One region of the Rhizobium sp. CB3090 genome, then DNA from elsewhere that is predicted to be linked to it. Evidence: predicted binding sites of a transcription regulator. Region 1 holds the regulator's gene; each other region holds the start of a gene.
The links. Region 1 encodes PhoB, which activates phosphate uptake and scavenging genes when phosphate is short. Its sites were predicted from a motif close to TGTCATNNANCTGTCAT; they were not measured.

Region 1 (7,263 bases):
GTCACCGTAAAGATCGTCAATCAGTTGACCGGCGACCTCGAATTCACCTCCCCGCAGACATTGGTCGCTTTCGCGCTTGGCATCACGCTCTTCGGCCTGACCCTCTGCCTGAACGTCTATGCACTCTACATCGTCCGCCGATTTAGGGAGCAATACGAATGAGCGAAGTCGTATCTTCCTCCCCGTCGCCTATTCCGCGCGGGCTCACGCCAGGGGCGCCGCTGCGGCGCGATATTGGCATCAGGCGTCGCTACGCCGCCGAACGCCGGTTCCGCGCCTATGGGCTTGCCGCCGTCATCTTCGGCCTGGTCTTCCTCATCGTCCTGGTCTCCACTGTTGTGCGCCACGGCTATACCGCCTTCGTGCAGACCTCGATCACCCTGCCGATCGAGTTCACCGAGAAGGTCATCGATCCCTCAGGCAAACGCGGAAGCGATCCGAAAGTGCTGATATCAGCCAATTATCCCGTTCTCATCCGTGACGCTCTGGTGAAGGCGCTGGGCATCGATCCCTCCAATCGGACGCTCATGCGCGAGGCGACGGAAATGGTCTCGGACGGCACGCGGATTGCGTTGCGCGACAAGGTCCTGGCCGACCCTTCTGTCATCGGGAAGACGGCAAAGGTCACTTTCCTCGCCAGTGCCAATATCGACTCCGCCAATAAGGGTGAGATCGACCTGACGGCAGACGAAAAGGATCGCAAGGTCTCCGACCGGCAACTTGCCTGGATGAAACAGCTCGCTGCGACCGGCGCCCTGCACGAGGCGTTCAATACCGGCCTGTTCCTGTCGGGCAATTCCAGCCGTCCGGAGGCCGCGGGTCTCGGCGTCGCACTGATCGGCTCGTTCTATCTCATGCTGACCGTATTGGTCCTGGCGCTGCCCATCGGCGTTGCCGCCTCGATCTATCTCGAGGAATTCGCGCCGAAGAACCGGCTGACGGATCTGATTGAGGTCAATATCAACAATCTCGCCGCGGTGCCGTCGATCGTTTACGGCCTGCTCGGCCTCTCGGTCTTCATCAACTTCATGGGCTTGCCGCGTTCCGCCTCGTTGGTTGGCGGACTGGTGCTGAGCCTGATGACGCTGCCGATGATCATCATCGCCACGCGCTCGGCCTTGCGTGCCGTGCCGCCGTCGATCCGCAGTGCTGCCCTCGGTCTCGGCGCCTCGCGCATGCAGGTGGTGTTCCATCATGTCCTGCCGCTCGCCATGCCCGGCATCCTGACGGGCACGATCCTCGGTCTGGCGCACGCGCTCGGTGAAACCGCGCCGCTACTCTTGATCGGCATGGTCGCCTTCGTCGCCAATTATCCGGCGGGACCGCTCGATCCTTCGACGGCCCTGCCGGTGCAAATCTACATGTGGGCGAGTGAAGCAGAGCGCGCCTTTGTCGAAAGAACCTCCGGAGCCATTATCGTCCTGCTCTTCTTCCTCGTTGCGATGAACATCGGCGCCATCCTGCTGCGCCGTCGCTTTGAGCGGCGCTGGTGACAGGAGACGATGGAATGAACATGATGACGGAAGTCGCGAGCGAAAAAGCACTGGCCAGGAAGATGACGACGATCCCCTACAAGATGATCGGTCAGGCCGTCTCGGTCTATTATGGCGACAAGCGCGCGCTGTTCGACGTGGACCTGAACATTCGTGCCAACACGGTCACCGCGCTGATCGGTCCTTCCGGCTGCGGCAAGTCCACCTTCCTGCGTTGCCTCAATCGTATGAACGATACGATCGACACCTGCCGCGTCACCGGCAAGATCACGCTCGACGATCAGGATGTCTATGATAACGCCATTGACGTCGTTGAGCTGCGCGCTCGCGTCGGCATGGTGTTCCAGAAGCCCAATCCGTTTCCGAAGTCGATATACGAGAACGTCGCCTATGGGCCGCGTATCCATGGGCTGCATCGATCCAAGACCGACCTCGACCATATCGTCGAAACCAGCCTGCAGAAGGCCGGGCTGTGGGGCGAGGTAAAGGACCGGCTCTTCGAGGCAGGCACCAGCCTCTCCGGCGGCCAGCAGCAACGCCTTTGCATCGCGCGCGCCGTCGCCGTCAGTCCGGAGGTCATTCTCATGGACGAGCCGTGCTCGGCGCTTGATCCGATCGCCACCGCCAAAGTCGAGGAACTCATTCATGAGCTGCGAGAGAACTTCACGATCGTCATCGTGACGCATTCCATGCAGCAGGCAGCCCGCGTTTCGCAACGTACCGCAATGTTTCATCACGGCCATCTGGTCGAGGAGAACGATACCGATAAGATGTTCACCAATCCCGATGATTACCGCACGCAGGATTACATCATGGGCCGTTTTGGCTGATGATGCTCCCCGCGCGGCTCCCTTCACACCTTTCACCTAGAGGATAGAAAAATGGTCTCTACACACATTCTCTCTGCTTACGACGAAGACCTGAAGTTCCTGACGCGCCGCATTTCCGAAATGGGCGGCCTGGCGGAGCAGATGGTCAGCGACAGCGTCCGCGCGCTGGTAAACGGCGATGCTGCCCTGGCGCAGAAGGTCATCTCCGATGACGTCATTCTCGACCACGCCGAGCGCGAAGTCGGCGACAAGGCGATCGTCACCATCGCCCGCCGCCAGCCGATGGCTGCCGACCTTCGTGAAATCATGGGCTCCATCCGCATCGCCGCGGATCTGGAGCGCGTCGGCGATCTCGGGAAGAACACTGCCAAGCGCGTCATCGCCGTGCAGGGCACCGGCGTTCCGCGTCGTCTCGCCCGCGGCATCGAGCATCTCTCCGAACTGGCGCTCGTCCAGCTCAAGGAAGTGCTCGACGTCTACACGACCCGTTCGCCTGATAAGGCTGTGTCGATCCGCGAGCGCGATGAGGAAATCGACGCCATGTACACCTCGCTCTTCCGCGAGATGCTGACTTACATGATGGAAGATCCGCGCAACATCACCACCTGCACGCATCTTCTCTTCTGCGCCAAGAACATCGAGCGTATCGGCGACCATGCCACCAACATCGCCGAGACGATCTATTACATGGCAACCGGCGCCCAGCCCGAAGGCGAGCGCCCGAAGGACGATACCGCCAATACCGTCGGTGCGGTGACGGAATAAAGTAGACGCCAAGAGAAGGAGACCACAGGCGCATGGTTCCGAGAGTAGCTGTTGTAGAAGACGAGGAAGCGCTAAGCGTTTTGCTGCGCTATAATCTCGAGGCCGAGGGCTTCGAGGTCGACACCATCCTGAGAGGCGACGAAGCCGAGCTGCGCCTCCAGGAGCGCATCCCCGATCTTCTGATCCTCGATTGGATGCTCCCTGGCGTGTCCGGCATCGAGCTCTGCCGTCGGCTGCGTATGCGGCCGGAGACAGAGCGCCTGCCGATCATCATGCTCACCGCTCGCGGCGAGGAAAGCGAGCGCGTACGCGGTCTTTCCACCGGCGCGGACGACTATGTCGTCAAGCCGTTCTCGACGCCGGAGCTGATGGCCCGCGTCAAGGCGATGCTGCGCCGAGCCCGCCCGGAGGTTCTGTCCACGGTGCTGCGCTGTGGCGATATCGAACTGGACCGCGAAACACATCGCGTCCACCGCAAGAGCCGTGAAGTGCGCCTGGGGCCGACGGAATTCCGCCTGCTGGAATTCCTGATGTCATCGCCCGGCCGCGTCTTCTCGCGCTCTCAGTTGCTCGACGGCGTATGGGGACACGATATCTATGTCGACGAACGCACCGTCGATGTGCATGTCGGCCGCCTGCGCAAAGCGCTGAATTTCTCCAATATGCAAGACGTCATCCGCACCGTTCGCGGCGCGGGTTATTCCATGGAGGCCTGATCGGGCAACCGACTGGCCGCCAATATAGCGGCGGAAACAGAAAACGGGCCTTTCGGCCCGTTCAGACTGCTGACAAACCCCTGGCGATGCTGGGGATTTTGTGATTCATTGGGATATGTTGAAGAAACCCGCTGCCGAACAGACGGCGATCGAGATGGTGACGCTCGATAGCCTGGTGCCGAAGGATCACCTGCTTCGCAAGATCGATCAGGTGATCGATTTTTCCTTCATCCATGATCGTGTTGCCGGACTTTACTGCGCCGACAACGGCCGGCCGGCGCTCGATCCGACCTTGATGTTCAAGGCGCTGTTTATCGGCTATCTGTTCGGCATCCGCTCGGAGCGTCAGTTGGTGCGCGAGATCGAGGTCAACGTCGCCTATCGCTGGTTCCTGCGGCTGAGGCTGACGGACGGAGTGTTCGACGCCTCGACCTTGTCGCAGAACCGCCGCCGGCGCTTCAACGATCCCTGCGTAGCCCAGGATATCTTCGATCATATCGTCGAACAGGCGATCGCCCACAAGCTGGTCGACGGCACGGTGCTTTATACCGACTCGACGCATCTGAAGGCCAATGCCAACAAGGGCAAATACGATCTTGCCATGATCGAAAAGTCGCGTGCCGACTATTGGGCCGATCTCGACCGGGCCATTGAGGCCGAGCGTGTCGTGCACGGCCAGAAGCCGTTGAAGGAGAAGGAGCGCGAGCCGCAGGTCAAGGAGACCAAGGTCAGCCGCACCGATCCGGAGGCGGGCTATATGGTGCGCGACGGCAAGCCCAAGGGCTTCTTCTATCTCGACCACCGCACGGTGGACGGCAAGCTTGCCATCATCACCGACACCCATGTCACACCGGCCAACGTGCATGACTCGATCGTCTATCTCGATCGGCTGGACCGGCAGCGCCGCCGCTTCGGCTTCGACGTCGGTGCCGTCGGACTGGATGCCGGCTATGCCACGGCCGGTATCGCCAAGGGGCTGGAAGACCGGCAGATCCTCGGCGTCACCGGCTATCGCAATCCGACGCCGCCCAAGGCCGGCATGATGCGCAAGTCGAAGTTCGTCCATGACATGCAAGCCGATGGTTATCGCTGCCCCGAGGGTCAGCTCTTGACCTATGCCACCACCGACCGCAACGGCTACAAGCACTACACATCCGATCCGGCCATCTGCCAAACCTGTCCGCTGCTGGCCTCCTGCACATCCAACGCCAAAGCGGTCCGCTCCATCACCCGCCATGTCTGGCAAGATGCTCGTGAACGCACCGATGCCCACCGTCTCACCCCCTGGGGAAGGGCTATCTACAAGCGCCGCAAGGAGACGGTCGAACGCTCCTTTGCCGATGCCAAGCAACTGCACGGGCACCGCTATGCCCGCTTCCGAAGTCTCACCCGCGTCGCCTGCCAGTGCCTGCTGGCGGCAGCAGCGCAGAACATCAAGAAGATCGCCATGGCGCTCACCAAAGCACCCAAACCGAGCCTGGCGTGAGGGCCAGAGGCCGCCAACTTCCCCTCGCCGCACAGCCCAACTTAAAACAACCCATGGTCATAAAACAAAACCCGCCGAAAATATCGACGGGTTTGTCAGCAGTCTGAACGGGCCTTTCGGCCCGTTTTTCATATGGTTGGCACCGGTTCAGTGTGCCGCCCGGCGCCGGTCATGCACCGGCTGGTAAGCCAGGCGCTGATGATAGGTGCAATAGGGCGAAGAGTCCGGGCTGTCGTTGCCGCAGAAGTGAAAATCATCCTTCAGCGGGTCGCCGACCGGCCACTTGCAGGTGCGTTCGGTGAGCTCCGTCAGGCCGAGGCGGCGCGAGATCGGAACGACCACATTGGCGGCCGGGCGATATTCGATCTCGTGGACCGTATCGATCTCGACCTCTTCCTTGAGCATCGTCGCACCCTGCTGGCGGGTAACCGTGCGGGTTGCAACGCGCGAGGCGTAGTTCGGCGCCCGCGGGGCCGAGGTATTGCGTTTCGGGGCTCGAGCTGCAGTTGCCACGCCACCGGCTTTCGCTCGGCCCGGCAGGCTCAAGCGATGCACTTTGCCGATGACGGCATTACGACTGACACCACCGAGCTGTGCCGCGATCTGGCTGGCGCTCAAACCTTCGGACCACAGCTTTTTCAGCTTCTCGACGCGTTCGTCTGTCCAATTCATGCCCTGTCTCCGCTGTCGCGTTTCCGATGGCAGAATCCCTCACCATTGCCTCGCATTGGATCGAGGCGTGAAACGCTTTAAAATTGTGGTGACTAGTTCCGCCGCATGCAGTCTAGTAATTGGTTTTTAACCTAGTGTGAGGCTGACTCCGTGACAAGAGTCGCGGGAATCTTGAGGAATCGATTTCGAGGTTTTCCCCAACTTGCTATACGTGAGTGGCATTTATGCAATATCAGTTGTGGAAGACATGCCCTCCATCCAGAGGCGCTCTGCCGCACCTGCTAAATCGCCAGTTTTGTTGACATCGCGGTGCAAAACATCAATAGTGCCCACGCCGCCGCAAGGCGGCATTTTTGATTTTCCAGGGCCCGTTTCACGTGAAGGGAACGATTGGCCCTAAAGGTTGTGATCGAGGAGAATGCGCCATGGCTGAAACCGCGCCGCTTTATGACACCTATATGCGTGCTCCGCTGCGGTTCGAGCGAGGCGAGGGCGTATGGCTGATCACCGAGACCGGCGAGCGCTATCTCGATTTCGCCGCGGGTGTCGCGGTGAATTCGCTTGGCCATGCCCATCCCCATCTGGTTGCAGAGCTGAAATCGCAGGCCGACAAGGTCTGGCACCTGTCCAATCTCTATGAGGTGCCGGGCCAGGAGAAATTGTCGAAGCGCCTGACGGATGCCACTTTCGCCGACAAGGTGTTCTTCACAAACTCCGGAGCCGAGGCACTGGAATGCGCCATCAAGACGGCGCGTCGCTACCAGTTCTCCAAGGGGCATCCCGAGAAATATCATATCATCACCTTCGAAGGCGCCTTCCATGGCCGCACGATCGCGACGATCGCTGCCGGCGGCCAGGATAAATATCTCGAAGGTTTCGGCCCGAAGGCCCCCGGCTTCGACCAAGTGCCGTTCGGCGATCTCGATGCGGTGCGCGCCGCCATCACCGATGCGACGGCCGCGATCCTGATCGAGCCGGTGCAGGGCGAGGGCGGTATCCGCCCGGCGACCAACGAGTTCCTGCGCGGCCTGCGTCAGATCTGTGACGAGCATGGCCTGCTTCTGGTCCTCGACGAGGTTCAGAGCGGCGTCGGCCGCACCGGCAAGCTCTTCGCCCATGAATGGGCCGGCATTACGCCGGATATCATGGCTGTCGCCAAGGGTATTGGCGGCGGCTTTCCGCTCGGTGCCTGCCTTGCGACCGCGGATGCGGCCTCCGGCATGAAGGCGGGCACACATGGCTCGACCTATGGTGGCAATCCGCTCGCCATGGCGGTCGGCAACGCTGTGCTCGATGTCGTG
Region 2 (7,263 bases), 1.2 Mb from region 1:
TGCAACAACCGCGCTGAACTCGCCTTTATCGAACGCCTCTGGCAGGAGCGGCGGCGTCAGGAACTGATGCTTTCGGGCGTCACCATGATCGCGCCCGAAACAGTGTTCCTTGCCTACGACACGGTGGTCGGCCAGGACGCGCTGATCGAGCCGAACGTCGTCTTCGGTCCCGGCGCCGTTATCGACGGGGGTGCGGTCATTCACGCTTTCTCGCATATCGAAGGCGCCCATGTCAGCGCCGGCGCCACGGTCGGCCCGTTCGCGCGGCTACGCCCGGGTGCGGACCTTTCTGGCGGTTCGAAGGTCGGCAACTTCTGTGAGGTGAAGAACGGCAAAATCGGCGAGGGCGCCAAGGTCAACCATCTGACCTATATCGGCGACGCCACCATCGGGGCCGGGAGCAATATCGGCGCGGGCACGATTACCTGCAACTATGATGGCGTCAACAAGCATGAGACCCATATCGGCGCAAACAGTTTCATCGGCTCGAACTCGTCGCTGGTTGCGCCCGTGCGCATCGGCGACAGCGCCTATGTTGCCTCGGGCAGTGTCATCACTGAGGATGTCCCGGCAGAAGCGCTTGCCTTCGGACGCGCCCGCCAGGAGATAAAACCTGGCCGTGCCAAGGTCATTCGCGAGCGGGCCCTAGCCATCAAGGCGGCGAAGAAGGGCAGCCACTAAGCCTAAAGTCCAGCGCATGAGCCCTTAAATCGGAATCGATTTAAGGAAAGGATTATGCGCTACTCTAAAGTCCTGCTGCGTCCCCAGCGCATCCTTTGGATGCTTCGGCGCGGTAGGGTCGCGTAACGGTCAGAAACCGAAAGTGACCGTCACGGCGATTGAGAAAACTATTAGAATCATTAGGACTTGCCCCAACATTTTGGGCAGACGGAGAGTTGCATGTGCGGCATCGTGGGAATTGTCGGAACGAAGGCTGTGGCGGGACGATTGGTGGATGCCTTGCGGCGTCTCGAATATCGCGGCTATGATTCGGCTGGCGTTGCCACCATCCATAACGGCGTCATGGATCGTCGCCGCGCCGAAGGAAAACTCTTCAATCTCGAAAAGCGGCTCGATGTGGAACCGCTGCCCGGCATCACCGGCATTGCCCACACCCGTTGGGCGACCCACGGCGTTCCCAATGAAACCAATGCCCATCCGCATTTTGTCGAGGGCGTCGCCGTCGTCCATAACGGCATCATCGAGAATTTCTCCGAGCTGCGCGAGGAATTGAAGGCTGAAGGCAAGATTTTTGCTTCGCAGACCGATACGGAAGTGGTCGCGCATCTCCTGGCGAAATATCTCCGCCAGGGCCTCGATCCGCGCGCAGCCATGCTGAAGATGCTGAACCGCATAACCGGTGCATATGCACTGGTCGTCATGTTCCAGGACGATCCCAATACGCTCATGGCAGCCCGCTCCGGCCCGCCGCTTGCCATCGGTTTCGGCAATGGCGAGATGTTCCTTGGCTCCGACGCCATCGCGCTGGCGCCCTTCACCAACGAGATTACCTATCTCGTCGACGGCGACTGCGCGATCATTACCCGCGACGGCGCCACAGTCGTCGATTTCAGCGGCCAGGAGGTCAGCCGCGTTCGGCAGATATCGCAGGCGGTTGCCTACGTGGTCGACAAGGGCAATCATCGCCACTTCATGGAAAAGGAAATTTACGAGCAGCCGGAGGTGATCTCCCATGCGCTCAGCCAATATGTCGATTTCTTCAGTCATCGGGTGCACGCATCCGCATCGCCGATCGATTTCAGCGTGGTGTCCAGCTTGGCGATCTCAGCCTGCGGCACGGCCTATCTCGCCGGCCTGATCGGCAAATATTGGTTCGAGCGCTATGCCCGCCTGCCGGTCGAGATCGATGTCGCCTCCGAATTCCGCTATCGCGAGATGCCGCTATTGCCATCGCAAGCCGCGCTGTTCATCTCGCAATCCGGTGAAACCGCCGATACGCTGGCATCGCTGCGCTACTGCAGGGACAATGGCCTGAAGATCGGTGCCGTGGTCAATGTCAAGGAATCGACCATCGCGCGCGAATCCGATGCCGTGTTCCCGATCATGGCCGGCCCTGAAATCGGCGTTGCCTCCACCAAGGCCTTCACCTGCCAGCTTGCAGTCCTGGCGTCTTTGGCGATCGGCGCCGGCAAGGCGCGTGGTACGGTCAGCGCTGAGGACGAACAAGCGATGGTGGGTCATCTCGTCGAGATGCCGCGCATCATGGCCCGGGTGCTGAACATTATTCAGCCGCAGATGGAAAGCCTTGCCCGCGAGATCTCCAAGTTCAAGGACGTGCTCTATCTCGGCCGTGGCACCAGCTTCCCGCTCGCCTTGGAAGGCGCGCTGAAGCTCAAGGAAATCTCCTATATCCACGCCGAAGGCTACGCCGCAGGCGAACTGAAGCATGGGCCGATCGCGCTGATCGACGAGAACATGCCTGTTATCGTCATCGCGCCCTACGACCGCTTCTTCGACAAGACCGTCTCCAACATGCAGGAGGTGGCGGCGCGTGGCGGCCGCATCATCTTTATCACCGACGAGGCCGGGGCTGCGGCTTCGACCTTGCCGACCATGGCGACGATCATCCTGCCTGTTGTCGATGAAATCATCGCGCCGATGATCTTCTCGCTGCCGATCCAACTGCTTGCCTATCACACCGCTGTCTTCATGGGCACGGACGTCGATCAGCCGCGCAATCTGGCCAAGTCGGTGACGGTGGAATAGGTCGCATTCCCCGCTATTTTTCTAAAATAACGTCATCGTGAACGGGGCTCCGATCCCCGTTGATGACGTGACTGGCGGGTTGTGCGAAGCGCCGATTTCTGGCACGTTTGACATAGGAGATGGTGGGGGAATTTGCCGGTTAGCGGTGGCGACGGAACGGAGTTTTCGAACGGCGAATGACTGAAAAACCCATCAAAATGTCTGTGGCAACGCGGATCAGAAACAATTTCCTGGCGGGCCTGATCATCTGCGCGCCGATCGCCATTACGCTCTGGCTCACTTGGTCTGTGGTCCACTGGGCCGATAGCTGGGTCAGGCCCTATATTCCGGCGCGCTACGATCCGGAAAGTTATCTGAACTTCGCCGTCCCCGGCACCGGCCTGGTGATCGCGATGATCTTCATCACGATCGTCGGCTTCCTCGCCAAGAACCTGATCGGTCAGAGCATCGTCCGCTTCGGCGAATCGATCGTGCATCGCGTGCCGCTGGTGCGAACGATCTACAAAAGCGTGAAGCAGATTTTTGAAACCGTGCTGAAAGAGCAGGGCACGTCTTTCAAGAAGGTCGGCCTGATCGAATATCCGAGCCCCGGCCTATGGTCGATGGTGTTCATCTCGACCGACGCCAAGGGTGAAATTGCCTCGAAGTTCAACGCGATGGGCCATGATATGGTGGCCGTTTTCCTGCCGCCGACCCCTGTGCCGACAGCCGGCTTCCTGGTTTTCGTGCCGCGTGAAAAGATCACGATCCTGGACATGAGCCCGGAAGATGGCGCCAAGCTGCTGATCTCCGGCGGCTTGGTCTCGCCGGAATATCGGGAAAAGCTGATCGGCAAGGAACTGCCGCCGCCGGCGCCTGTTCCCGTAAAAACCTTGTCTTAGAACCACGCTTTTTCCGATCTCTTCCTGTCTCGCCCACGCGTTTGGAGCGAGTTGTCATGTCCTTATCATGTTGCCGTCCTAGACCGTCTGCCGGAAAGGCAAACGGGGCGCACCTCATTGTCGAAGGTCCGGGATCATCAGAGCCGGACATATCGTTCGTCGCGGCTTTGGGCCGCGTCTGAAGGTGAATGCCGTTCCAGCAAAAAGGGCTTTTTCATCAGGAGGATATTGCCTTGAAAAACTTGCGTTCAATGACATTGCCGCTGATTTCCGCAGCGCTCGCCACTTTCGTTTTCGCTGCCCCGGTCGCAGCCCTCGCCGACAACTCCGTCACCGTCGGCGGCGTCACGCTGGTCAACAAGGGCCGCGTCGCCGTCGGCCGCATCCCGGCCAATCTGCGCGACAAGTTCGGCGAGACTTTCGGCTCCGGTTCGGGCATGTCCATCGACACCAAGAGCTGGGTGCGCAATGCCGATGGTTCCTACAAAGGGTCACTGTGGCTGCTGCCGGATCGCGGCTACAATGCCGTCGGCACCACCGACTACCGTCCACGTCTCAACTCCATCGACGTCCAGTTGACGCCGGTTGCTCCGGGCGCAACGCCGCCGGCCGGTAAGGAACAGTCTGGCGTAGATGCAAAGCTCGCAAGCACCATGCTGCTGACGGACAACAAAGGCGCCGACACCACCGGTCTCGATCCGGCCAACGGCACCCGTCAACCGGCTGACGGCATGCCGCTGCTGCCCCAAGCGCCGAACGGCAAGATTTCGCTCGACACCGAAGCCGTCGCTCGACTGCCCGATGGCACGATGTTCATCAGCGACGAATATGGCCCCTATATCTATCGGTTCGCCGCCGATGGCCGCATGATGTCCGCAACACCGCCTCCGGCTGCGCTGCTGCCGATGCGCAATGGCGCCGTCAACTTCGCCTCCAACAATCCCGGTCCTGGCGAATCCGCTCCGGACCCGAAGGATCCGACCAGCGGCCGCCAGAACAATCAGGGCCTGGAAGGCATGTCCCTGACGCCGGACGGCAAATTCCTCATCGCCGTGCTGCAGTCCGCAACCCGCCAGGATGGCGGCGATTCCAGCCCGACCCGGCAGAATACCCGCGCGCTGGTCTATGATGCCGCCGATCCTGCGCATCTGAAGCTGGTGCATGAATATGTCGTGCCGCTGCCGGTCTTCACCGATGCCAAAGGCAAGACGGCAGTTGCCGCCCAGAGCGAAATCGTTGCCCTCTCGCCGCAGACATTCCTCATGTTGGCCCGCGACAGCAACAACGGCTACGGCGTGAAGGGCGATAAGTCGCTTTACCGCAGCATTAATGTCGTCGACGTCGCCGCTGCAACCGACATTGCCGGCAGCCAATTCGATGCCGACAAGCCGGTCGCTCCCAAGGGCGCTCTCGATCCGTCCGTGAAGCCCGCTGCAGTCAGCCAGTTCATCGATATCAACGACAGCGCCGACCTTGCTCGCTTCAGTCTCCACAATGGCGCACCGAACGATCGCAACAATCTCTCCGAAAAGTGGGAAGCCATGTCGCTCGCAAGCGTCCAGGATCCCAAGCTGCCGGACGATTACTTCCTGTTCGTCGCCAATGACAACGACTTCCTGACCCAGGACGGTTTCCAGGTTGGCGCTGCCTATAAGGGTGATGGCGGAGCTGATGTCGATACCATGTTCCAGGTGTTCCAGGTCACGATCCCCGGCCTTTCCGCCAAGTAATGGCCCTTGATGTGGATGGACGCGGTTGCCGCGTCCATCCACCTATCCCGCCCTCAGGAACCGGATCGCCTCGTCGCGCCGGAAGAGATAGAGCAGGGTACGCACTGCCATGCCACGCTCACCCGCGAGCTCCGGATCGCGTTCGATCAGATAGGCGGCGTCCTTGCGGGCGATTTCCAGGAGATCGGCATGGGCTTCGAGGCTGGCGATGCGGAAGCCCGGCGTTCCGGACTGGCGCGTGCCAAGCAACTCGCCCTCGCCACGCAGCTTCAGATCCTCCTCGGCAATGCGGAAACCATCCTCGGTGTCGCGCATGATCGAAAGCCGCGCATGACCGGTTTCACCGAGCGGCCCTTTATAAAGCAGGATGCAGGTGGACGCCTCGTCGCCACGTCCGACGCGCCCACGCAACTGATGCAATTGCGCCAGACCGAAACGCTCGGCATGCTCGATCACCATGATCGTCGCGTCCGGCACATCGACGCCGACTTCGACCACCGTGGTTGCGACCAGCAGGCGGATATCTCCATTCTTGAAAGCCATCATCACGGCATCTTTTTCCGGTCCGCTCATGCGGCCGTGAATGAGCCCGATCCCATGCCCGAGCGCCTTCGTCAAACTTGCGTGCCGCTCCTCGACCGACATTAAATCGGATTCTTCGGTTTCCTCGACAAGTGGGCATATCCAATATGCTTTTTTGCCTTCGGACAAGGCGCTCTTCAACCGCGCAACGATATCACCGGTCCGCTCGGTCGGAATGGTGATCGTCTGGATCGGCTTGCGGCCCGCGGGCTTTTCGGTGAGCTTCGAGACATCCATGTCGCCGAAGGCGGCAAGCACCAGCGTTCGCGGGATCGGCGTGGCGGTCATGACCAGCATATGCGGCGAGATCCCCTTCGCCGTCAGCCGCAAGCGCTGATGCACGCCGAAGCGGTGCTGCTCGTCGACGACGGCCAGCATGAGATTGGCGTAGGTCACGCTGTCCTGAAACAGCGCATGGGTGCCGATGACGATCTGCGCTTCGCCGGAAGCAATGCGTTCCAGGATGGCGTCGCGCTCGCGGCCTTTGGTGCGCCCGGTCAGCACTTCGACGGACAGATTGGCACTGGCAGCGAATTTCGAGATCGTGGCGTGATGCTGCCGCGCCAGGATTTCGGTCGGCGCCATCAGCACCGCTTGACCGCCGCTTTCGATCACAGCGGCAATTGCCATTAGCGCCACTAGCGTCTTGCCGGCACCGACATCGCCCTGCAGCAGCCGGAGCATACGCTCCGTGCCGGCCATGTCTTTCAGAATATCGGCCACGGCTTCCTTCTGACTGTTTGTCATGGAGAAGGGCAGGGATTCCAATATGTTCCCGCTGATTGTTCCCGTAGGATGCACGGGCTGACCGGCAACCTTGCGCAGACGCTGGCGCACGAGCGACAGCGACAATTGCCCGGCCAGGAATTCGTCATAGGCAAGCCTGCGGCGGGCAGGCGCTTGCGGATCGATGTCGGCAGCGTCGCGCGGAGCATGCAGCATGTGGAAGCTGTCCGAAATCGAGGGAAAGCCCTGCTTCTGAGTGAGCGCCGCATCATCCCATTCCGGCAGTTCCGGCATGCGCGTTATCGCCGCCTCGATGGTCTTGCGCAGGAATTTCGGCGAGAGCCCAGCAGTCAGGGGATAGACCGGCTCGACCAGCGGCAGGTTCTCCGCCTCGCTTTCGCGCATGATATAGTCCGGATGCACCATCGACGGACGGCCGTTGAACCAGTCGACCTTGCCGCTGACGGTCACCACTTCATCGATCGGCAATTGCTTTTCCAGCCATTGCGCCTTGCCGCGGAAGAACACCAGCCCGAGCTCGCCGGTTTCGTCGTGCAGGAAGACGCGGTAGGGCACATTGCCGCGCGCGTTCGGCGGCGGCTGATGGCGGTCGACGC
Region 3 (7,263 bases), 780 kb from region 1:
GATCGCTCCTTCAGGATAACCACCGAAATCACCAGCGCGAACAGGATCGATGTCTCGCGCAACGCCGCCACCATGGCGACGGGAGCCTTTGTCATCGCCCACAATGCCAGGCCGTAGGATGTCAGCGAACCGCCGCCGCCGATCAGCCCGCGCCACCAGTTGTAGCGGACGTGGGCGGCGACGACGGAAACGCCACGCCGCGAGATCGCCCAGGTGAACAGGAGTACCGGCGGTAGGAGCGACATCCACAGCGTATAGGATATGGAATTGCCGGAAAGGCGTGCGCCAATGCCGTCGACATAGGTATAGGTGGCGATGACCACCGCGTTGGATAGAGCGAGCACGATGGCCTGCCGGCCGCCCTTGCGGGCTTCGAAGGCAAGCGTCAATATCCCGGCGCAGATCGTCATCGTGCCGAGCAGCGCGCCACCGGACAGCGCCTCCCGCAAGATAAAGCCACTGGTCGCCACGATGATCAGCGGCGCCACCCCGCGCATGAGCGGATAGACGAGGCCGATGTCGCCGGCGCGGTAGGCCGCGGCGACCAATTGAAAATAAGCGAACTGCAGGATCGCCGACGCGCCGATGAATGGCCAGGCGGCCGAAGCCGGCAATGGCAGAAACGGTAGAAAGGGCAGGGCGGTTGCCGCGCCGCCGGCTGCAACCATGGCAGCATCCAGCGACTTGTCCGTTCCGGCCTTGATGATGGCGTTCCATGTTGCGTGCAGCAGGGCGCCGAAGAGAACGAGTGCAATAACGTCAGCGGACAAGGAGACCTCGGGATTGCGCGGCAACGGGCAAAGGTTTGACGATTTGTGGCTATGCAGGTGCCATTTGCGCCTCAATGCGCCAAAAGGCAACAAAATGTGTGGGTTTTCATGCGCCTGGCCGTCCTTTCTTTCAATAAACCCAATAGAAAAACATGGTTGTGCGTTCTTCGTTTGTTCGATTTGTTTGCGCAACCATGAGATGTTTCTAATTTATAGGGGAATGAAGCGGGAACAAAAATTGCATGCCGGGTGAACGCATGACGCGGGGTTATTTCGATAACATCCAAAGCGCTGTGAGGGTGTTATCGTAGTACCATTGAAGGCAGAAATTGTAATGGAAAGAATCCCGCTGCTTTCGGTTGGCTAAACTCATTGCGGGCGCAGGAACCACTCTGCGTCGGAAATTCGAGGCTTCCTGCAGGCTGAGCCACATCTTTCGTGAAAGCCGGACAACCTGTCGCTGCTATCGACGCGGGATGATCAGATCATCCTCGTCGAAATCGGTCGACGGCCGGCAGATATAGACAGGGCAATCGGCTCGGTCCTTGGTGGGCATATAGTCCTGATAGGCATAAAAGCCGGTATCGCAGGCATTGCTGTCTGAAACGAAGCGATCATAAAGCGTCATGTTGCGCACCCTGGAGGACGGATAGCGCATGATGACAGCCCGTTCGCGGTCGATGATCGCCTTCGCCTGGCCGCAGGTGAAGGACATGGAATTGTAGCGCGAGATCGCCAAGGCCGGCGTGGCCGCAGAGGCGATCAGCAGGCTCAGCAGAACGATTTTTTTCATCGGAGCAATCCTCCTCGAAATTGTTATAATGCTTATATATACGCGAAAGCCGCGGCCGTGGTTTCCGGATTTGTGGCAAAACGCAAGTGTGATCCAATGGGAGGCTCTGTGATGAACCATGACCGTTATGAGGATTCTTATATCGCCGACATTCTTTTATCCGTGCGGACCATCGCGCTTGTCGGCGCATCGCCCAATCCCGCGCGTCCAAGCAACGGCGTCATGGCCTATCTGATGGCGCGAGGCTATCGCGTTATTCCCGTCAATCCCGGACAGGCCGGCAAGGAGATCTTCGGACAATGGGTTTTTGGCCATCTGGCCGATATCCCTGAACCGGTTGACATGGTCGATGTTTTCCGTGCGCCGGAATATCTGCGATCGGTCGTCGAAGAGACGATCATGATCGAACCGCGGCCACCGGTCATTTGGGGCCAGCTCGGCGTAAGGGACGATGCCGCCGCTGCAAGAGCGGAAGCGGCCGGCGTCAAGGTCGTCATGGATCGCTGCCCGGCTATCGAATATCCGCGGCTGGTCGCCTGACGCTGGCGGGCGCCGCCGACTGCGAAAAACCTGACATGCGATATCGCTGAAAGATGGCAGGTTTTTCCCTCCGGTGGAAAAGCTCGGCAAAGTTCGCGGTTAACTTTCAAGCCTGAGACGTTATGATCCTCCCGTCACAACAGGGGCGGGAGAAGAGAAGTATGCCGACGAATAATCCGGGTTTCGACACGCTGGCGATCCATGCAGGCGCGCAGCCGGACCCGACGACGGGCGCCCGCGCGACGCCGATCTATCAGACGACCTCCTTCGTCTTTCAGGATGCGGACCACGCCGCCGCACTTTTCGGGCTGCAGCAGTTCGGCAATATCTACACGCGCATCATGAACCCGACCCAAGCCGTGCTCGAGGAGCGGGTGGCCGCTCTCGAAGGCGGCACGGCGGGTCTTGCTGTCGCCTCCGGTCATGCCGCCCAGATGATCGTTTTTCACACTATCATGCAGCCCGGCGACAATTTCGTCGCCGCCAGGCGGCTCTACGGCGGCTCGGTCAACCAGTTCGGTCATTCATTCCGGAATTTCGATTGGCATGTGCGTTGGGCCGACCCCGCCGATCCGGCCACGTTCGAGGCTGAGATCGACAGCCGCACCCGCGGCATCTTCATTGAAAGTCTTGCCAATCCCGGCGGCACCTTCGTCGATATCGAGGCCATCGCCGCCGTTGCCCGCAGGCACGGCCTGCCCCTGATTGTCGACAACACCATGGCCACTCCCTATCTCATCCGGCCATTGGAACATGGCGCCGACATCGTCGTGCACTCGCTGACCAAATTCATTGGCGGCCACGGCAATTCCATGGGCGGCATGATAATCGATGGCGGCACCTTCGACTGGTCGGTCTCTGGCAACTATCCAATGCTGTCGACGCCGAGGCCTGAATATAACGACATCGTGCTGCATGCGACCTTCGGCAATTTCGCTTTCGCCATAGCCTGCCGCGTCCTCGGCCTGCGCGATCTCGGCCCCGCCATCTCTCCTTTCAACGCCTTCCTGCTTCTCACAGGCATAGAGACGCTGCCGCTGCGCATGCAGCGCCATTCCGACAATGCGCTCGCCGTCGCCCGCTGGCTGAAACAGCAGCCCAAGGTGGCCTGGGTGAACTATGCCGGCCTTGAGGACGATCCGAACCATGCGCTGCAACAGCGCTATTCGCCGAAGGGAGCGGGTTCCGTCTTCACCTTCGGTTTGAGGGGCGGCTATGAAGCGGGCAAGGGCTTGGTGGAAGGCCTGGAGCTCTTTTCCCATCTCGCCAATATCGGCGATACCCGCTCGCTGGTCATCCACCCCGCTTCAACGACGCACAAACAGCTCACCGACGAGCAGAAAATCGCCGCCGGCGCCGGTCCCGATGTCGTACGCCTGTCGATCGGCATCGAAGATGTCAAGGACATCATCGCCGACCTCGAACAAGCGCTGGCGAAGGTGTGACACGGAAGCGTTTCCGGATCGGGACGGAGGATTTATGACAACATATTTACGATTGGGCCAGGACGGCATCGAGCCGGAAGCCGGCGCTCCCGCTGACGATCGCGTCCTTTCCGGTGCGCCAAAGTTCCGCACCTGGAACGTCGAGGAAGCCGACGGTGGCCTCTATGCCGGCATATGGGAGGCGACCCCCGGAAAATGGCAAATCGTCTATGACGAGTGGGAGTATTTCCACATTCTTTCCGGTTATTCGGTCGTCACCGCCGAAAATGGCGAGACTTTTCATCTGCGCGCCGGCGATCGGATGATTCTGAGACCCGGCTTCAAAGGGACGTGGGAAGTCATTGAAACGACTCGAAAGGATTATGTAATCCGTCTTTGAAGGCGCTGCTAATCCCGCCGCCAAGCGATCGGATTAATCCGTAAAGGCGAGCCTTGTTGGGATGTGGGCAGGTATTCATCGCACGGCCGGGCGACGGCCATTTTCATTGCCGCAAGTTGTGTCACTGGCCTTTCACCAAACTGTCATCAAACTGAAACACTGCGAGATTAGAGGCATCACTGTCGCCAGGAGATTGAGGTGGGGGTACGAACCAATGGGGCGCTCCACGCTAATCTCCTGCTCGCAATCCTTTCATCACTCTGGGAAGTGAGTTCAATCATGTTGCAACAGAAATTTCGTTCGCTTTGCCTGACTGCAGGCTTCATCGCGGCTATGTCCGTCTCGGCCTCTGCTGCCGACATCACGGGCGCCGGCTCGAGCTTCATCGCGCCGGTTCTGTCCAAGTGGGCCGAAGGCTATAAGGCTGCGACGAACAATGTCGTCAACTACCAGTCGGTCGGTTCGGGCGCCGGCATCAAGCAGCTCCTTGACAAGACCATCGTGTTCGGCGCTTCGGATAAGCCGATGAGCGACGCTGACCTCGAGAAGAACGGCATTGCCCAGTTCCCGATGATCTCCGGCGGCATCGTCGTTTCCTACAACATTGAAGGCGTAAAGCCGGGCGAACTCGTTCTCGACGGCAAGACGCTGAGCGACATCTTCCTCGGCAAGATCGCCAAGTGGGACGATGCGGCCATCAAGGCCCTCAACCCCGAGCTGAAGCTGCCTTCCACGGCAATCTCCGTCGTTTATCGCGCCGACAGCTCGGGCACGACCTTCAACTTCACCGATTACCTGTCGAAGGTTTCGCCGGAGTGGAAGGAAAAGGTCGGCTCGAACACGGCGGTTGAATGGCCGGTCGGCTTCGGCGCCAAGGGTTCCGAAGGCGTTTCCACCACTGTCAACCAGACGGCTGGTTCGATCTCCTACGTTGAATATTCTTACGTCGTCGCCAACCACATCGGTTTCGCGAAGATGAAGAACGCTGCCGGCAAGGTTATCGAGCCGAGCCTCGACACCTTCAAGGCTGCTGCTTCCAACGCAGATTGGGCGCATGCCAAGAACTTCAACCTGATCATCACCAATCAGCCGGGCGAAAAGAGCTGGCCGATTGCAGCTTCGACCTGGGTTATGCTCTACAAGAAACCGGCCGATGCTGCTAAGAACGAAGAGGCTCTGAAGTTCTTCAAGTGGGCCTATGAGAACGGCCAGAAGGACGCGACGGCCCTGTCGTATCTCGCGGTCCCGGACAATGTTGCAGAGGTTGTCGAGAAGTCCTGGAAGCAGGACTTCGGCACGAAATAATTTGTGCTGGATGTGAAGTTGCGGCGGACCGGGCAATGGCCCTGTCCGCCTTTCGTGACAGGACAAGGGGAAATCGATGGCTGATGCGACTCAGACGGCTGGCTTCCAGGCTCTGGATACCACCGCCGCCACCAGAAAATTCCGGATGCAGGATCGGATTTTCTATTTTATGACGCTTGGCTCGGCTACTCTTGTCGTGCTTCTGCTGTTGGCAATTCTTGCCGTTCTTGTCATCGATGCCTTGCCAACCTTCCAGACCTTCGGGTTTTCGTTCCTCTGGGGTACCAAGTGGAGTGCTCCAGTCGATATCTATGGTGCCGTGCCTGCCGTGGTCGGTACGCTGGTGAGTTCGATCATTGCCATGCTGATTTCCATTCCGCTCGGCATCGGCATCGCCATCTTCCTCACGGAACTCTGCCCCGGCAGCCTGCGTCGTCCGATCAGCACGGCCATCGAGCTTCTGGCCGGCGTTCCCTCCATTATCTACGGCATCGTCGGTCTGTTTATTCTCGTGCCGTTGATGCAGAACTATGTCCTGCCCTTCCTTATGATGACGATAGGCCAGGTGCCGTTGATCGGCCTGCTGTTCCAGCCGCCGGCGCCGGGCGTCGGCCTGCTGACGGCAAGCCTCGTGCTGGCCGTCATGATCCTGCCGTTCATCACCGCGATCTCCCGCGACGTGTTCAGCACCGTGCCGCCGATGCTGCGTGAATCCGCTTACGGCATGGGCATGACCACATGGGAAGTGGCTCGCCACATCCTCATCCCCTATACGCGTCGCGGCCTTGTCGGCGGCATCATGCTCGGCCTCGGCCGCGCGCTTGGCGAAACCATGGCTGTCACCTTCGTTGTAGGCTCGGTTAGCCGTCTGCAATCGTCGATCATCTCGCCGTCAACTACCATTTCCGCCCAGATCGCGAACAACTTCGGCGATGCCGACGGTCTGCAATTGTCGAGCTTGATTGCGCTCGGCCTGCTTCTGTTCGTCCTTTCCTTCTGCGTGCTTGCAGTGGCGAGATGGATGATCGGCCGTGGCGATTCGCTCTGAGGAAAAAACCATGGAAAATGCAATTCGTCAGAATCTTGTGTCGAGGCGGTATGCAAAGAACCGGGTGATGATGGCCTTGTCCTTCCTCGCGGCCATTCTCGGCATATTCTTTCTCAGCGTGATCCTTGTAACCCTGCTTTATCGCGGCGTATCGGCTCTCAGCCTCGACGTGTTCACCATGTCGATCCCAGCCCAGGGCTCGCGCGGCGGCCTGATCAACGCAATCTACGGCACTGTGCTGGTCACGGGCTGCGCCATCCTGATCGCTGCGCCGATCGGCATTCTCGCCGGCACCTATCTGGTGGAATATGCCAACGGCACCAAGCTTGCCGAGGCTGCCAAGTTCATCAACGACATCCTGCTCTCCGCACCGTCGATCATCATCGGTGTGTTCGTCTACGGCCTCGTGGTCGTGCCCATGCACGGCAACTCTGCCATCGCCGGCATCCTCGCGCTGGCGCTGATCGCCCTTCCGGTCGTCAACCGCACGACGCAGGACATGCTGTTGCTGGTGCCAAATGCGCTCCGTGAGGCGACCGCTGCGCTCGGCGCGCCGCGCTGGAAATCCATGATGATGGTGATCTACCGTTCCGCCTGGACGGGCATCCTCACGGGCATCCTGCTGGCTGTCGCCCGTATCAGCGGCGAAACCGCGCCGCTTCTCTTCACGGCCGGTTACAGCAAATTCATGAATGCAGGCCTGACCGGTCCGATCGCCACGCTGCCGGTTGCCATCAATACGCTCGCCGCCGATGCCGGCGAGGATCTCAAACAACTTGCCTGGGCCGGCGCGCTGATCATCACCGTTGCCATCCTTGCCCTCAACATCCTTGCCCGTGTCTTGAGTGGGCGCCGCCAGTGACGCAGCCGCCGAACGATAGGAATGAAGCCATGAACATGAGCGACAGCAATTTCCAGAGCGTCAACGCACAGCCGGGGAAGGACGCCGTTTCCCAGTCAGGTCTCGGCACGCTCGCGAAACT
Region 4 (7,263 bases), 1.9 Mb from region 1:
ACATCGACGAGCAGGAAGACACTGGCAAGCCCTTCGGGCAAAGATGTGACCATTTGATGCGCTTCGTTTGCTTCGACCGGATTGGCGCGTATGCCCGGTGCTGTCAGTTCGCCTTGTTCCAGCGCGCTACCCTTTGACGCAGGCCGCAGCCGAAGACGCCGCGCCTCATCCACCCATTGATGGCGGGACATGGTGTAAAGCCAGCTTTCGAGCCGGCCGTCATTGTTCCACAGATGGAATTTCGCAATGCCGCGCTGGCAGACGCTCTGCACGAGTTCGTCCGCGTCAGTCGTATCGCCCGCTAATGTCAAGGCGAAGCGCCGGAGCTTCGGAAGAAGGCCGACCAGATCTCGTCTGATGTCGATGGCGGCTACCGGCGTAGGCATTGTCTTTCCAGAAGCGAGTTGGGGGTTGTCAAACTGCGGTCATTCTCCGGCAAAAGACGGCTTTTCTTTGGGAAAGAGTTAATTGAGCCGAAGGATCGTTCTGTGTTGGTATGGACCATTTTCGTGCCGTTTCGCAAGTCTTCAAAAAACGGTTTGGCGCTTCATCTCCACTTCTCACACGATCTTGAGGAATAGGGTTTCTGCACCTTTTCAATACCTGATTTGACCATTCAGCGATTGCAGCAGCGAACGATAGGCCCAGGTGTTTTCGCCGCCGCGATCACGAATTTCAACAAGTTGCACGCGCGCTGCCTGCACATCGCCCTGTTCGAGCAGCGCCTGGCCCATATAGGAACGAGCGAGGATGTAGTTCTCGTCGCGCTGGAGAGCCTTGCGATAATAGGTCATGCCGAGCTGCATGCGCCCGGCTTTGCGGTTGGAATAACCGAGATAGTTGAGAATGCGGGGATCGTCCTGGTTCTTGGCGAGTTTCAGGACGGTGATGGCGTTGTCATATTGGCCGGCATAGGCGAACTCGCGCGCCGCCTGGAAAAGCTGATCGTCGTTAAAACCACTTTTCTGCGGTTTCACGCATTCTTTTTTATCCTTGTCCCAGACCTTGCCATCGGTGCATTCCGTCGTGGTTTTGGTCTTCGGCGGCGGTGCCGTCTCGTCGCTCTCTGAGCCGGCCGCGAGAGCCTGCAGGCTGGTGCAAACGAGAAATCCCACGGCAAGCGCGGTCACTGCGGAACTCTTCATTACTGCACCAAAACCCATTCCATCCTCCCGAAATTCGATGCGAGAATTGTAGCTCCGGATATTCGAAAACGCTACCGAAACGACGCGAGCGTCTTCACAAAATGCCGGAGATTACCAAGCCAAGATATCGACGCCGTGCTCCTCGACGTCGTCGCCTCGGGCATTGAGGCTGAAGCGCTCGGCTTTGAGCTCCCAGGCGCCGGGATTGCCGTCAATGGTGAAGAGATTGTAGGCGGCGGGCGGCTTCAGTCCGCCAGGACCTTGTGAGGCCGATGCAATGCCGACGACGGGCACCGGGCCGGTTTGCCCCCTCAGCCAATGCAGCGTGTTAAGATGCGTGTGGCCGTGCAGAACCAGTTCGGCGCCGCCTGTCGATATGACGGCGGCGAAGCGGCGGATGCCGATCATGCGCTTATAGAAGCTGGTTGCGCCCCGGATCGGTGGGTGATGGATCATCACCACGCGAAAAAGGCCCGCTTCGCCCGCGGCACGCAGCATATTCACCGTCTCGCGTGCCTGCCGGGCCGAATAGAAGCCGCTCGCGGCAAAGGGGGGCGTCGCCACCGCCGTCGAGCAGCCGATCAGCGCGACGCGGTCGCGAATGCGCAGATAGGGAAAAATGCGCCGGCCCTCCTGCCACTCAGCCGGCGCATGGTCGCCCTGGACATAAGGATACCAAGCGCGCATGGCCTTCTCGTAGGAGCCGGGCACATAGGCGTCGTGATTCCCGGGCACGACGGAGGTGAAGGCAGGATCGCCGAGCGTCTTCAGCCATTCCGAAGCGGTGCGGATTTCGATGCCGCTGGCGAGATTGACGAGATCGCCGGTCACGGCAAGATGATCGGCCTGCTTAGACTTGATGTCTTCGAGCAGAAGATCGAGCGTTCCGCCAAAAAGATGCTTGCGCCGGTTCCGGTGCCAGTTCACAAATCCGGTAATGCGTTTGGAGGCGAGTTCTCTGATCGAAAGCCGTGGGAGGGGGCCCAGGTGAACGTCGGAAATATGCGCGAGCTTGAACATGAGATGAGACATAGCTCAGTCTATTGTCAAAACAAATACATCGGTTTTTCGGTGGTGGATCGCAACGCCGGAGGCCGGGCATGAACGACAGCGCTGCTCCCGACGAAGTCCGCGGCTGGCGGGCCAAGCTGTTCGGTCGAATGCTGCACAGCTATTTCGTGCTCACCCGCAGCATGACCATGGGCGTGCGGGCAGCCTGCTTCGACCGGGAGGGGCGGATTTTCCTGGTGCGGCATTCCTATGTTGCCGGCTGGCACATGCCGGGCGGCGGTGTCGAGCGCCATGAGACGGTGGAGCAGGCGCTGGCGAAGGAGCTGCGCGAAGAGGGCAATCTGGTGATCTCGGGCCGGCCGCAGATCTTCCACGTCTACTTCAACAACAGAACCAGCAAGCGCGATCACGTCATCTTCTACCGCGTGGAAGTCGAGCAGACCGTGCCGCGTAAGCCGGATCTGGAAATCGTCGAAAGCGGCTTCTTTCCGCTTGATGCCCTGCCGCCCGGAACGACCAAGGCAACCTACCGGCGGTTGAAGGAGCTGGAGGGCGACATGCCACCCTCGAATTACTGGTAGGCCTGCTGCCTCAAGCGGCCTTTGCCAGCCGTTCGCGGGCATGTGGCCGGTTGAAATCGAGATCGGGACCCACGGGGACGATGCCGGTGGGATTGATCGTCTTGTGGCTGCGATAATAGTGATTTTTGATGTGCACGAGATTGGTCGTCTCGGCGACGCCGGAGACCTGGTAGAGGTCACGCAGGTATCCGGACAGATTGCGGTAATCCTCGATGCGGCGGATATTGCATTTGAAGTGACCGATATAGACGGCATCGAAGCGGGCGAGCGTGGTGAACAGCCGCCAGTCTGCCTCGGTTAGCCGGTCACCGAAGAGATAGCGGTTCCGTTCCAGGCGCTTATCGAGCATGTCCAGGGTTTCGAACAGACGAAGGACATTTTCCTCATAGGCTTCCTGCGTGGTGGCGAAGCCGGATTTGTAGACACCATTATTGACCGTGTCGTAGACGATCTCGTTCAGTGCATCGATGTCGCCGCGAAGTTCCATGGGATAAAAGTCGTCCTTCGAACCGGTCAGGCCGTCGAAGGCGCTGTTGAACATGCGGATGATCTCGGAGGATTCATTATTGACGATCGTGCCGGTCTGCTTGTCCCAAAGGACGGGAACGGTGACGCGGCCGGAATAATGCGGATCGGCCTTGATGTAGACTTCCCAAAGCGCCTTTGCGCCGAAGAGGTGATCGACAGTGCCGCCATCCCTGCCTTTGAACTCCCAGCCGTTTTCCAGCATCAGCGGATCGACGATGGAAACGGAGATCAGGCTCTCGAGCTTTTTCAGCTTACGGAAGATCAAGGTGCGGTGCGCCCAGGGGCAGGCCAGCGAGACATAGAGATGGTAGCGGCCTGCCTCGGCCTTGAAGCTGCCTGTGCCACTCGGACCCGGCGCCCCATCCGCGGTGATCCAGTTGCGAAACTGCGAAGCCGCGCGCTTGAAATGACCCTTGGTTTCCTTGGTGTCATACCACACGTCATGCCAGGCGCCGTCGACCAACATGCCCATTGCTCTATCCTTTCGGAGATCCTGTCGAAGAACTTGATCTGGAAAATACGGTATGCCCGCGGAATTTCGAGACGGCAAACGATGAACAGTGCGTCACAGACATGATCCCGAAAAGTGCGAGGCGGTTTCGGATAAGATCATGCCTCAATAAGCGCCACTCGCATTTTGCATTGGACGAGCCGCGCATTTCCTGCTATCGGGCTTGTCATAATTTGAGGACCACTTGCCATGGAAGCAATCAGAAGCCTGCGACGACGCCGATGATCCCGAACGCTCGACAAGCGTTTTCGAGAACCATCCCGTATGTCTATCTGGTTTCTTTGGTCTAATGCACAAGCACGAACTGGTCTACCTCACTGAGGACGCGTCGCATGACGCTGTCATCGAAATCATCAACGAAGAAGCATTCGGTCCCGGCCGGTTCACCCGCGCCGCAGCGCGGATTCGCGAGCAGGGGCCGCATGATCGCTCACTCTCCTTCATCTGCGCCGACGATGGCGAGACGATCGCCTCCGTCCGGATGACGCCGGTGCTGGCCGGTTCTGTCAAAGGGCATCTGCTGGGACCGCTCGCCGTGCGGCCCTCGCACAAGAACCAGGGTATCGGCCGCGAGCTCGTGCGGATCGCTGTCGAAGCCGCCAAGCGCAAGGGGTCGGAAGCGGTGATCCTGGTCGGCGATCCGCCTTACTACGGTCCGCTCGGTTTCGAGAAGGTCGCTTATAACGCGCTCGCCTTTCCGGGGCCGGTCGATCCCAATAGGGTGCTCGTCGTGCCGATCGCCGCCGATACGCATGCGCGGCTCACCGGCACGATCGCCTGGCGTGAGGCAGACATCCCGGATGTTGTCTCCGATGAGGAGAATGACGACGAAGATCTGCCGCTGAGGGCAATCGCGGTCTAGTCACAACGATTTCCACAGGCAGGGTAGCGCGGTGCCCGCGCGCTACCCGCGTGGGGCATTTTTTCATCTACCTGTCATATGGCAAACCTAGAGTTTCATCGGTTCTAAATTAGGATTGCTGCTAAACTTGGGGGTAGTGCAATGACTGGAAATCTCACGCAAAAAGACATATTCCCGACAAGCCAACTGGAAGAGGCTGATGGCGAGGGGCGCAATGGCACCGGCAATCCGACGATGGGGGAAATCATCGGACGTCGCTTTTCCCGCCGTGGCTTCCTGCAGGGGACGCTCGCCGTTTCCGCAATCACTGCGACGGTGGGGCCGCTCGCTTTGCTGAGTGCGGAAAAGGCACGGGCCGCCGGTGGTACGGCTTTCGCGTTCAAGGAGGTCGAAGCCGGCGTTGATGCCGATCACCATGTCGCCGAAGGTTATGACGCTAGCGTGCTGCTGCGCTGGGGCGACGCGCTCTTTGCCGATTCGCCTGCCTTCGATCCCAAGAACCAGACGGCCGAGGCCCAGCGCCGACAGTTCGGCTACAACAATGATTATGTCGGCTATATCCCGCTGAACGGTTCGTCCGAGCACGGCCTGCTGGTCGTCAATCACGAATATACCAACCCGCATCTGATGTTTCCGGGTTTGGTGACCATCGCTGATGGCAAGATCAGGCAGGCGCCGCTCAGCCAGGCGCAGGTCGACGTCGAAATGGCGGCGCATGGCGGTACGATCGTCGAGATCCGAAAGGTCGACGGCAAATGGCAGATCGTGCCGGATGGCCAATATAACCGCCGCATCACGGCAACGACGGAGATGCAGTTGACCGGCCCCGCGGCCGGGCACGACCGGCTGAAGACGTCGGCCGACGCGACGGGCACGAAGGTGATTGGCACGATGAACAATTGCGCCGGCGGCGTCACGCCATGGGGCACCTACATCATGGCTGAGGAAAACTTCCATGGCTATTTCTCCGGCAAGCTGCCGGAAGGCCATAAGGAAGCGGCCAACTACAAGCGTTACGGCGTGCCGGAAGGCGCTTATGAGTGGGCGAATTTCTACGATCGCTTCGATCTTTCCAAGGAGCCGAACGAGCCGAACCGTTATGGCTGGATCGTGGAAGTCGATGCCCTTGATCCGCAGTCGGTGCCGAAGAAACGCACCGCGCTCGGCCGCGTCAAGCATGAGGGTGCAGCCAATATCGTCTCCAAGGATGGCCGCGTTGTTCTCTATCTCGGCGACGACGAGCGCTTCGACTATGTCTACAAGTTCGTGACCGCGGGTACTTATAATGCGGCCGACCGCGCCGCCAATCTCGATCTGCTCGACGATGGCACGCTTTATGTCGCCAAGTTTTCGGCGGATGGTACGCTGAAATGGCTGCCGCTGACCTTCGGCCAAGGCCCGCTGACGGCGGAAAACGGGTTTGCCAGCCAGGCCGATGTCCTGATCGAAACACGTCGCGCCGCAGACCTGCTCGGCGCAACCAAGATGGACCGGCCGGAAGACATCGAGCCCAATGCCGTGAACGGCAAGGTCTATGTCATGCTGACCAACAACACCAAGCGCAAGCCGGAGCAGATCGACAGCGCCAATCCGCGCGCCGATAATGCCTTCGGCCATATCATCGAGATCAGCGAGGATGACGGCGTGTTTTCGGCGACATCAGGCAAGTGGGAAGTGCTGCTGAAATGCGGCGATCCTTCCGTCGCCGATGTCGGCGCGTCCTTTTCGACGGACACCACGAAGAACGGTTGGTTCGGCATGCCGGACAACTGTTCGATCGATGCTGCCGGCCGCCTCTGGGTGGCAACCGATGGCAACAATAACAAGGCGACCGGCCGCACCGATGGCCTCTGGGCCGTCGATACGGAAGGCGCGGCGCGGGCGACATCGAAATTGTTCTATCGCGTGCCGGTCGGCGCCGAGCTTTGCGGCCCGCTGTTCCTTCCCGATGATCGGACGGCCTTCGTCGCCGTACAGCATCCCGGCGACGGCGGCGATGACTGGTCCGGACACGGCCGTCCGTCCTATTATGAGGACCTGTCGACCCGCTGGCCGGATTTCAAGCCGGACATGCCGGTCCGGCCTGCAGTGGTGGTTATCACGAAGACCGGCGGCGGCAAGATCGCTGTGTAAGGTTTGGCAGCAGGCTATCGCCCCGTTTCCATCAGCGGGGCGATAGTTTTTTCTGCAGAAAGTAGCGGCTGCGGCCGCTGGGAAAGTCCGGCAGCTCGCCGAAGATGGTATAGCCCTGCCGCTGATAGGCGCGCAGCGCCTGCGGATTGAAGGTGTCGATCCAGGCGCCTTGGCAGCCACGCATGATCGCTTCCGTCTCCGCTGCATCCAGCAGCTTTCCCGCCATGCCCTGGCCGCGCAGCGTTTCCGGCACGAAGAGCCATGCCGTGAACAGCCAGCCCCAGGCCGTGTAGCCCGAAATGCCGCCTATGGTCTTGCCGCTTTCGTCGCGGATCAGAACAGCGAGCGAGCGGCGCTCGGAAGGACCGACATCAGCGGTGTTGAAGGCCGTCAATCCTTGGCCGATCGCCGCGAGTTCGCTTTCTGACGGGGCATCGGTCACATCGAGTTGCGGCATCATATTCACCGTCCTTCACGCCACCACATGGCGGA

Region 2: QA646_RS06710 (esterase-like activity of phytase family protein) is a predicted target of PhoB. The motif match lies at 3,661-3,677, and genes of this name have one in related genera.
Region 3: pstS (phosphate ABC transporter substrate-binding protein PstS) is a predicted target of PhoB. The motif match lies at 4,058-4,074, and genes of this name have one in related genera.
Region 4: QA646_RS10580 (PhoX family phosphatase) is a predicted target of PhoB. The motif match lies at 4,700-4,716, and genes of this name have one in related genera.

What each region holds. Positions count from the first base shown of each region.
Region 1 covers NZ_CP121662.1:130,531-137,793, forward strand. Annotated here, with positions in the region: gene pstC (phosphate ABC transporter permease subunit PstC) at 1-162, shown strand, start outside; gene pstA (phosphate ABC transporter permease PstA) at 159-1,493, shown strand; gene pstB (phosphate ABC transporter ATP-binding protein PstB) at 1,508-2,323, shown strand; gene phoU (phosphate signaling complex protein PhoU) at 2,375-3,088, shown strand; gene phoB (phosphate regulon transcriptional regulator PhoB) at 3,121-3,804, shown strand; gene QA646_RS00695 (IS1182 family transposase) at 3,920-5,290, shown strand; gene QA646_RS00700 (GcrA family cell cycle regulator) at 5,438-5,962, opposite strand; gene QA646_RS00705 (aspartate aminotransferase family protein) at 6,388-7,263, shown strand, end outside.
Region 2 covers NZ_CP121662.1:1,367,101-1,374,363, forward strand. Annotated here, with positions in the region: gene glmU (bifunctional UDP-N-acetylglucosamine diphosphorylase/glucosamine-1-phosphate N-acetyltransferase GlmU) at 1-681, shown strand, start outside; gene glmS (glutamine--fructose-6-phosphate transaminase (isomerizing)) at 901-2,727, shown strand; gene QA646_RS06705 (DUF502 domain-containing protein) at 2,904-3,608, shown strand; gene QA646_RS06710 (esterase-like activity of phytase family protein) at 3,860-5,338, shown strand; gene recG (ATP-dependent DNA helicase RecG) at 5,381-7,263, opposite strand, start outside.
Region 3 covers NZ_CP121662.1:915,290-922,552, forward strand. Annotated here, with positions in the region: gene QA646_RS04500 (EamA family transporter) at 1-770, opposite strand, end outside; gene QA646_RS04505 (hypothetical protein) at 1,234-1,563, opposite strand; gene QA646_RS04510 (CoA-binding protein) at 1,675-2,103, shown strand; gene QA646_RS04515 (O-acetylhomoserine aminocarboxypropyltransferase) at 2,265-3,548, shown strand; gene QA646_RS04520 (cupin domain-containing protein) at 3,583-3,927, shown strand; gene pstS (phosphate ABC transporter substrate-binding protein PstS) at 4,261-5,232, shown strand; gene pstC (phosphate ABC transporter permease subunit PstC) at 5,309-6,280, shown strand; gene pstA (phosphate ABC transporter permease PstA) at 6,291-7,142, shown strand; gene pstB (phosphate ABC transporter ATP-binding protein PstB) at 7,172-7,263, shown strand, end outside.
Region 4 covers NZ_CP121662.1:2,175,902-2,183,164, reverse strand. Annotated here, with positions in the region: gene QA646_RS10610 (RNA polymerase sigma factor) at 1-386, opposite strand, end outside; gene QA646_RS10605 (tetratricopeptide repeat protein) at 597-1,145, opposite strand; gene QA646_RS10600 (metallophosphoesterase) at 1,257-2,165, opposite strand; gene QA646_RS10595 (NUDIX domain-containing protein) at 2,246-2,737, shown strand; gene QA646_RS10590 (glutathione S-transferase family protein) at 2,748-3,737, opposite strand; gene QA646_RS10585 (N-acetyltransferase) at 4,066-4,638, shown strand; gene QA646_RS10580 (PhoX family phosphatase) at 4,780-6,771, shown strand; gene QA646_RS10575 (GNAT family N-acetyltransferase) at 6,803-7,228, opposite strand; gene QA646_RS10570 (glutamine amidotransferase) at 7,234-7,263, opposite strand, start outside.